One region of the Micromonospora sp. NPDC000207 genome, then DNA from elsewhere that is predicted to be linked to it. Evidence: riboswitches for the same ligand, from Rfam matches in the RefSeq annotation. Region 1 holds a riboswitch; the other holds the start of a gene.

Region 1 (4,717 bases):
GTCTCCGGCGACCGGGTGCTCTTCGACCCCGACGACCGCTCCGAGGTCGAGCTGCACGGTCGGGGTTACGTGCTGCTGCGGGAGCGGGACGTGCACGCCGTGGCCGCCGAGCGGATCGAGGAGAACTCCACAGGCCTGTACCTGTGACGTTCGGCTGTTTGCGTCCCTCCTTCGTGGGAAGCCAGGCTCATCCGCCTGGTCCTGGGGAGGGACGAATGCCGGTAGTCGTGAAGAGGGTGCTGGCCTGGGGCCTCCTCGCGTTCCTGATCTACTTTCTGGCCTTCCGCCCGGACGCTGCGGCGGAGATGTTCAAGGCGATCGGGGCGGCGCTGGTGGCGATGGCCCAGGGACTCGGCGACTTCCTCACCGGCCTGATGACCTGAGCCGGCCCCGGTACGACCGGGACCGGCTCGGTGTCGTCAGTGCGACCAGGGGTTGGGCGGCGGTGGCCCCGGCCACCCGGACTGCGGACCGTGGCCCGGGTACGGGCCGTGGCCGCCGGAAGGTGGACCGTAGCCGGGCGGTGGGCCGTAGCCGGGCGGTGGGCCGGGTGGGGTCAGGACCACCGGGATCGGCACCACCGGCTCGCCCGGGGCGTCGACCTCCCGCTCCGCTCCGTCCGGGAACCGGAGCAGGTACCGCTGCCCGTTCCAGACACCCACCGGCACCTGCGGATCCCGGCCGGCGAAGTGGGACCGGTAACGGGCGATCGATTCGAGCAGCTCCCGCTCCTCACGGGCGGTCCGCTCCCGGTCGGCCGGCTTACGGTCCAGTCCCCGGCGCATCCCGTCGCGCAGCAACGCCAGGCGGGTGGCGGCGAACTGGTACCCGCGCATGGCCCGCGCTCCGCTCTCCCCCGCGACCCGCCGGGCCCAGGTCCGGGCGGCGTGCCGGCGACCCAGACTGCCCAGCGCCGCCACCTCGGGCGGGGTGAGCCAGCCCGCCCGGACGTACTCGGGCAGGGTCCGCTCGGTGAGCCGACCTTCCCAGGCCCGGACCCAGATCGCCAGGCCGACCATGGCGAAGAAGATCGGGAACATCACGCTGACGAAACCGAAGAGCGCGATCACCGGCTGGCCGAGTGCCTGACCCAGGGTGGGCAGCAGGTTCCAGGCGCCGTGCAGCATCATCGCCAGCAGCAGACCGGCCGCCGGGGCCAGGAACCGGACCCGACGATCGGCGGTACGGGCCGCGATGCCCAGCCCGATCCCGGCCATCGAGGTGAACAGTGGGTGGGCGAAGCCGAAGAGCAGGATCCGGACGATGAAGATGGCGATGACCTGCTGCGCGCCGGTGGCCGGGCCGTACTCGTTGACGCCCGTGGCATAGCCGTACCCGCCCAGGTAGAGAATGTTCTCCACCATCGCGAAGCCGACTGCGGAGAGGCCACAGTAGACGAGCCCGTCGGTGATCCCGGACCACTCCCGGCGACGGAAGATCAGCAGCAGGATCGGCCCGAGCGCCTTGGTCAGCTCCTCGATGAACGGCGCGACGAGCACTGCGGTGAGCGCGGCCGGCATCTCCCACCGCTCGAAGAGACCGGCCATCGTCTCGTTGACGGTCAGGGAGGCGGCGGTGGAGACGAAAGCCCCCCAGGCGAAGCAGAAGACCAGGTACTTCAGTGGCTCCGGCTCGTACCGGTCGAGCCAGAGGAAGGCGCTGACCAGGACCGGGACCGGCAGGATGGCGGCCACCAGCCCGATCAACAGCGCCTCGGCGCCGAGGCTGGACCCGAGTTGGATCACCATGAACAGCGCACAGGCGGCGATCAGCAGGACGACCCCGGCCAGGACCAGGAAACGCCGCAACCCCAGACGCCGCCGGGGCACCGAGTCGTTCCCACCGGGCGCGGGGTGACCGGGGGCAGGAGAACCGGGCGCGGGGTGACCGGACGCGTGGGAACCGGGCCCCGGAACTGAGCCCTCGGTGGGCCAGGACGGCGCATTGCCCGGGTACGGCCCGCCGGGCGGGTTGGACGACGACGGTGCAGACCCGTCGGGCGGGGTGACGGACATGCGGTCAGCGTAGCCACCCACGGCCGCACCGGCGTGGCGCATTCACGGGCGCTATGCTGAACCCGGGTCACGAGCGCCAGCGTCAAGCCCCGGTTTGCTGGCCGGCAACCCTCGTCGAGGTTCGCGGTGGGGTGCCCCGGGTGATGACCTGGTCCGGCCGCATCCGTGTGCCGGGCAAGCGCGGACCCCGTCCCCTGTGCTCAGCCGGGGTCCACTGGACCCCGGAGGTTCGTCGTGTCCGCTCTCCTCACCCCCGTCGCGCCCACCACGCCGCCGTCGACCGCCCCGGCCGGTCCGGACGGACCGTTGAGCGTGTTCGGCGTACCCGGTCAGATCAACCTGGACCTGGCGGCCAGCGCACCCTGCGCGCGGGCCGCAGCCGACGCGGTGGCCGAGCTCCTTCCCTGGTACGCCAGCGTGCACCGGGGCGCGGGGGCGCTCTCCCGACGCTGCACCCTCGCCTACGAACAGGCCCGGCAGACCGTTGCCGACTTCGTCGGCGCCCGCGCAGGGGACCACGTCGTCTTCACCCGAAACACCACCGACGCGCTCAACCTGCTGGCCCGGGCCCTCCCCGCCGGTACGGCCGTGGTGACCTTCGCCGGCGAGCATCACGCCAACCTGCTCCCCTGGCCGGCAGACACCGTACGTCTCCCGGTCCCCACCGACCCGCAGGAGGCGGTACGGTCCCTGGCCGCCGCCCTCGCCGAGCTGCGGGCCCCCTCCGGGCACCCGGTCCCGGCCGACCGTCCGGTGCTGGTGGCGGTGACGGCGGCGAGCAACGTGACGGGTGAGGTGTGGCCGGTGGCCGAGTTGGCCCGGGTGGCCCGCCGGCACGGGGCCCGGATCGTGGTGGACGCCGCCCAGCTCGCCCCGCACGCCCCGGTCGACGTCGACGCGCTCGACGTGGACTACCTGGCGCTCTCCGGTCACAAGTTGTACGCCCCGTTCGGGGCCGGAGTCCTCGTCGGCAGGGCCGACTGGCTGGACGCCGCACCGCCGTACCTGGCCGGGGGCGGTGCCACCGCCTCGGTGGGCGAGAGCTGTCACGACGTCACGTGGAACAGCGGACCGGCCCGGCACGAGGCGGGCACCCCGAACCTGCTCGGCGCGGCGGCCCTGGCCGCTGTCTGCGCCGCGTTCGAAGCCGCCGACCGGACCGCCCTGCACGACCGGGAGCAGGCGCTGCTGGCCCGGCTGCGCACCGGGCTGGCGGCGCTGCCGCACGTGGTGGAGCTGCGCACCTTCGCCCCGGACGCCCCCCGCGTCGGGATCGTCTCCTTCGTGGTCGCCGGCCGGGACTCCGGGGAGGTCGCCGCCCACCTGGCCCAGGAGCACGCCATCGGGGTCCGCGACGGGTTGTTCTGCGCCCACCCGTTGGCCCGTCGACTGCTCGCCGACGCGACGACCCGCAGCGGACGGTCTGACCTGCCCCCCACCGCGGTACGGGCCAGCATCGGCCTGGGCACCACCGAGGCGGAGGTGGACGAGCTGGTCGGGGCGCTGGCCGCGCTCGGCTGACCGGCGGTCGGCTCAGCCCAGGGGCGGGGTGGTCGGCGGGTTCGGGGCGGTGTTGTGTTCGGCCGGCTGTTCGGCGCTCTCGGAGTCCCCGAAGGCCTCCCGGATCAGCCGGTTCGCCTCCTCCTGTTCGACACCGGAGGCCACCAGGAGGTCGCTGGCGGTGGTCCGGACCTGGGCGACCACCACGCTGCCCGAGAACCCGACCCCCTCGGTGTACGCCCGACCGGCCTCGCTGACCGCGCGCAGGGATCGTTCCCGGGCCCGTTGGGGTTCCTCACCCACCGCGAACTCGTGGCGGAGCAGGCGTACCGACTCGGCGAGGTGGTCGACGGCGTCCGGCATCGGCTCGGGGATCGTCTCGCCGTCCTCGATCAGGGTGACCGCCCGGCGGATCAGGGTGCCGCTGTTGCGCATCGCCCGGTCGATCGGTTCGGCCGCCTCCGCGTAGTGGGTCAGCTCGCTGCGCCGGTGCCAGCGGGCCGGGGAGATGGTGATCGTCTCCTTGGCCCCCTCGATGGCCTCGACGAAGTCGGTCAGCTCCCCCTTGTTGTCCCTGAGACGTTCCAGGGACTGTTGGGCGGCGTCCCGGTCCCGGTCCCGCAGCGCGGAGGCGGTCCGCTCCAGCTGGTCGGCGAGCAGGTCCATCGCCGGACGGGCCGCCCGGTTGATCACCCGGAGCGGGTTGAGGGGGAGGAGCAGCGCGGTCACCAGGAGCGCTGTGCCGCCGCCGACCATCGCGTCGATGAACCGGGGTATCTCCAGCGTCTTCGCCGAAGGGTTGAGCGTGACGATCAGGACCGCCGTCGCGGCGGCCTGGATCACCACCGCCACCGACCCGCCGAAGAAGATGGTCACCAGGATGGCCAGGGTGACGATCACACCGAGCTGCCAGGCCCCGGTGCCGACGAGGTAGACCAGCAGGTCACCCACTGCCACCCCGGCCCCCACCCCGAGGATCAACTCCATGGTCCGACGGAACCGCTGACCCACCGACGCGGCCAGGGTGCCGACCGCCGCGATGGGGGCGAAGACCGGCTGCGGGTTGCCGAGCAGGTCCCGCGCGATCAGCCAGGACAGGGCGGCGGCCAGCCCGGCCTGCAGGGCCAGGACGGCGGTGGACCGGAGCCGGTGCAGGCGGTCCTTCAGGGTGGCGTGGCCACGATGCTTCAACTGGCCCATCG
Region 2 (4,717 bases), on a different contig from region 1:
GCTCCGGGTCCACGATGGTGATCTGCTGGTAGGCGTGCCAGGGGGGCGAGGCGCTGAACTCCAGCACCGTCCAGGCGACCACCCGGCCGGAGGCAACGTGTCGAACGCCCTGCTGGTACCGCCGGTGCCCGCGGAGGGCCAGCGCCCGCTCGGTCCCCCGGACCCGGTCGGCGTCCACCTTCTCCGGCTCCCACCCCAGGTCACCGAGGGGGACGTCGATCAGGATCCGGCCGTCGAGGTAGACGATGTCGGCGAGGTGTTCCGGCGGGGTCTGCCCGCCCCAGCGGACCAGTTCGTACCCGGCGGCGTGGGCCTGCGCCTCGGCTGCCGCCGCGTCGAGCCCGGCGGAGTCCAGTCGGTGCAGGTCGAGCCGACGACGGACCTCCAGCAGGGCCGGGGTCGCCCCCATCGCGGTGGCGAAGGCCGTGCCGGGCTCCGGCCGGGTCTCGCCCCCGGGGAGCGCCGACACGACACCGAAGATGAGCTGTTTGCGGCCGTTCTCGCGGGCCAGCCCCAGCGCGTGCCCGTGCAGGGCCCGCCCGACACCCCGCCGCCGGTACGCCGGGTCGACGACCAGCTCGCTGGTGGCCAGGTCGAGGTTGTCCAGCTCGTGCAGTTCCACGCTGAGGTACCCGGCCGGCTCGCCGTCGAGCCGGGCCAGCGCCCAGAGCTGCCGACGCCCGGGCATCGGGTGCCGGACGGTGCCCTCGAAGGACTGCCAGCACAGGGGCGGGAGATCGGGGACGTCCACTCGCTCGGCGGCGGCACCGATCCGGTACGCCGCCTCGATCGCCGCCGGATCGTCGGCGTCGAACGGGCTGATCGTGATGGCCATGCATCGCAGCCTGCGGCAGAAACGAACTTCGGGCCAGCGATTTACTCGCTGGCCCGAAGGAGGTTGGTCGGGAGGGACGATCGCACAACGCCTCCGGCGTTGGGGTCGCAAGAACTCGAAAGTCTTCGGCGAAACGCCCTCCCGCATCGGCAATCCTGCGCCGTCCGAAACCGGGCGTCAACCCCTAGGCGACAGGTTTTTCGTACTCAGGGCGAAAAACCGGTTACCCGCCGGATCGGCCGTATCCCCCATACAGAGGACACCGCACCCGCCCGGGTGGACGACCCGGGTCAGCCGAGCAGACCAGCCTGCCGGGCCGCGCGCAGGGACGGCTTGATCCGGTGGGTGGGGCCGACCTCACCGGCCACCGCGTCGATCGTCTTCAGTCCCTCGCCGGTGTTGAACACCACCGTCTCGGCGGTCGGGTCGAGCCGACCGGACTCCACCAGCTTGCGCAGCACCGCCACCGTCACCCCGCCCGCCGTCTCGGCGAAGACCCCGGTGGTACGGGCCAACAGCCGGATCCCGGCGCGGATCTCGTCGTCGTCGACGTACTCCATCCACCCGCCGGTCCGGCGGACCGCCTCCAGGGCGTACAGGCCGGCGGCCGGGTCGCCGATGTTGAGCGACTTGGCGATCCCGGTCGGCCGGACCGGGGTGATGGTGTCGGTGTCGGCGTGCAGGGCGGTGGCGATCGGGTTGCATCCGGCGGACTGGGCACCGAAGACCCTCCACCCGTTCGGCGGGGCCTCGACCAGGCCGATCTCCACCAGCTCGCTGAACGCCTTGTCGACCTTCGTGAGCAGCTCACCGCTGGCCATCGGGATGACCACCTGCGCCGGAATCCGCCATCCGAGCTGCTCGGCCACCTCGTACCCGAGGGTCTTGGAGCCCTCGGCGTAGTACGGCCGGACGTTGACGTTGACGAACGCGGTGTCCTCGAACTCGTCGGTCTCCACCAGCTCACCGCAGAGCCGGTTCACGTCGTCGTACGAGCCGTCGATGGCTACCAGTTCCCCGCCGTACACGGCGGTGGTGAGGATCTTGCCGGGCTCCAGGTCGCCGGGGATGAAGACGACCGACGGTGATCCGGCCCGGGCCGCGTGGGCGGCGACCGAGTTGGCCAGGTTCCCGGTGGAGGCACAGGCGAACCGGGTGAACCCCAGCGACCGGGCGGCGGTCAGGGCCACCGAGACGACCCGGTCCTTGAACGAGTGGGTGGGGTTGGCGCTGTCGTCCTTGACCCAGAGGTCAGCGGTGATGCCCAGTTCGGCGGCGAGGTTCCCGGCGGCGACCAGCGGGGTGAACCCGGGGTCCAGGGTGACCCGGGTCGTCGGGTCCTGTCCGGCGGGCAGCAGGGCGGCGTACCGCCAGATGTTCTTCGGACCGGCCTCGATCTGCTCGCGGGTGACCCGACCGAGCGCGGCGAGGTCGTAGTCGACCTCCAGGGGGCCGAAACACTCGAAACAGGCGTGCTGGGCGGCGAGCGGGTAGCGCGCGTGACAGGCCCGACAGACCAGGGCGCGGGCGGGGCTGGTGGTGGTGTCGATGCCGGAGGCGAGGGTCGACGTCACTGGAGATCGTTTCCTCTCATCTTTCCCCGCATCGCACCCTGCGGCGGGGACGGAATTGGCACCTGCCCGCGGTCCGCTCGTCGGCGAGCGTCATGGTGCGGGTGGTTGCCGGGGCGTCGTCGGGCCGTATCCCTCAGCCCCTCTGGATGAGGTATTCAGTTGTGCCGCCGAGTCTACGACCGGCGGCGGCCTCCGCCACCCGGCCTTCCCACCGTGTGAGCCGCACCCGGTGACGGATCGGTCACACCGAAGACGCTGAGTGTCGCAGTGGCGACTCAAAGCGAGACTTCGATCCACCTGTTTCGATAGAGTGTGCCGCGACGCAGCGATCAGCTCCATCGCACCGCCTCGACGACACCCGAACGCCGCCGACCGGGAAGGGCTGGCATGGCGAGCATCGAGCAGGTCAAGGCCGCGCTGATCCAGGCCACCGAGCAGGGCGACGTGGTGGTCGGCCAGATCCGGTCCAGCCTCGAACAGACCGAGCAGACCCTCGTCCGCCTGCGTGCCGTCGCCGCCGGAACCGGGCATCCGGCGCTCACCGAGGCGATCGGGCGCGCCGAACAGAGCCGGCAACGTCTCGGCGAGGCGCTCCACCTCATCCAGGGCAGCTCCGATGCCGCCCGCAATTACATCGGCGTCCTCGGGTGACCGCTGCGGTCACCCGGGGTCGCTCGTTGACCGACTGAGCCGCAGCCGGACAGGGCGGCGACCGAGCCCACCGGCCTCCGCAGGGAGGGAGTCAGCGTGCCAGGTGTGATCGTCCCCGTCGGTTTCAGCCTCGGCCCACAGCACCGGTACGTCCGTCCGCCCGACCTCGTACCGGAGACCTTCGAGGTCCACCTCGGCGGTGACGTGGTGGACCTGACCGAAGCAGAGCTCGGCGCGTACGGCTTCGCCCACCTCGACGTGAGGGCACACTCGAAGCTCCAGGTCGACCGGACGCAGCTGGTCCGCACCATCAGCGCCGCACCGGATCCGAGTCCCGACGTCGAGGAACTGGTGGCCGGTCTGGTCCGCCGGGGCCTGCTGCTGGAGTTCGACCCGGACGGCCCGTTGGAGCCGGTGTTCCGCAGGTACCGGCTCTTCCCGACCGCCGAGGGGCTGGGCACCACGCCCGAGGAGCCGGAGTACCACCGGATGGGCCACCACGGGCAGCCCCGGGTCGCGGTCCACAACACGGCCTACGTGATGTGGGCGTTCTCCTTCCTCCACCCGAACCTCTGGGCGGCCTGCGAGTATCTGGCCGCCCAGGACGACGAGGAGGACGTCGACCGGGGCGACGCCCACGAGATCGCCCAGGAGGTCGCGGCGAACCTGCCGATGATGGTCGCCACCCAGTGCGCCTTCCTCGACCCCGTGATCGAGTGGTGAACCATCGCCGCAGGCGGAATCGGCGGCAGGAACAGGAGTCGTCCTTTCTCCGGCTCTGGAGGTTCGAGGGCCCGAAGGAGGTCCTGGGAAGACTGCTGGAGCTGGGTGGGGTGGCCGGTGGCGCCTACACCGCGACGTTGGTGAACGAGCAGGAATGGTCGACAAACCCGCGACCAGGTACGCGGCTACCTTCGGACCATCTGAAAGGTCCGGGGACCCGACCGCCCGTCCCCGGGGGGCGGCTCGTTCACCCGGGGTGGCCTGGGGTTTCTACGCTGCCAGGGTGACCTACTATCCTCCACCCGGAATGCCCGGACCCCCGCCGAAGAAGAGTGGGATGGGCCAGACCGCCAAAACTTTGATCATCGTCGGGGCCATCGTCGCCCTGCTCTGCTGCGGCGGGGCTGTCGGCGGTGGTTTCTGGCTGTTCCGCACCGTCCAGGACGCCACCTCAGGACCCCGGGACGCCGTCACCGGCTATCTGGACGACGCCAACGCCGGCAACTACCCGGCCGCCTACGACCGGCTCTGCGGCGCGGTCCGCAACCGGGTGACCGAGGAGCAGTTCGCCCGGGAGTGGGCCGCCGAGCCGGACAAGGGCAGCTACCGGATCACCAACACCTCGGTACGCACGTCGAACGGCAACAGCCGGGCCGAGGTGCACGTCTCCTGGGACAGCGAGGCCGAGGTCTTCCAGGTGGTCCAGGAGGGCGACCAGTGGCGGGTCTGTAGCTGACCGGCACACCGGACGAAGCCCGACCGACCGCGCCGGCTGGAACCACTGCATGTCAGACTCCAGCCGGCGCGAACGCCGGTTCGGCGTGGAGCAGCCCAGGTAACTCGGCCACGGCTCGACCTCAGGCGAATGCCAGCACTCCGACGGCTCTCGTCCAGCGAGTCGGATCTCACGATCACGACCATCTTCGATAATGTG

The links. Region 1 has a riboswitch for S-adenosylmethionine ahead of ABT336_RS02205 (aminotransferase class V-fold PLP-dependent enzyme). Riboswitches for the same ligand answer to the same signal wherever they lie in the genome.
Region 2: linked by a shared signal. The riboswitch ahead of thrC (threonine synthase) and the one ahead of ABT336_RS02205 (aminotransferase class V-fold PLP-dependent enzyme) in region 1 are both predicted to bind S-adenosylmethionine.

The regions. Positions count from the first base shown of each region.
Region 1 covers NZ_JBEPEQ010000003.1:118,326-123,042, forward strand. Annotated here, with positions in the region: gene ABT336_RS02190 (GroES family chaperonin) at 1-147, shown strand, start outside; gene ABT336_RS02195 (hypothetical protein) at 216-383, shown strand; gene ABT336_RS02200 (PrsW family intramembrane metalloprotease) at 420-2,057, opposite strand; SAM riboswitch class IV at 2,081-2,202, shown strand; gene ABT336_RS02205 (aminotransferase class V-fold PLP-dependent enzyme) at 2,322-3,536, shown strand; gene ABT336_RS02210 (FUSC family protein) at 3,549-4,717, opposite strand, start outside.
Region 2 covers NZ_JBEPEQ010000033.1:2,310-7,026, forward strand. Annotated here, with positions in the region: gene ABT336_RS10785 (GNAT family N-acetyltransferase) at 1-835, opposite strand, end outside; gene thrC (threonine synthase) at 1,126-2,409, opposite strand; SAM riboswitch class I at 2,423-2,562, opposite strand; gene ABT336_RS10795 (hypothetical protein) at 2,797-3,060, shown strand; gene ABT336_RS10800 (hypothetical protein) at 3,157-3,783, shown strand; gene ABT336_RS10805 (Rv0361 family membrane protein) at 4,067-4,519, shown strand; gene ABT336_RS10810 (hypothetical protein) at 4,715-4,717, shown strand, end outside.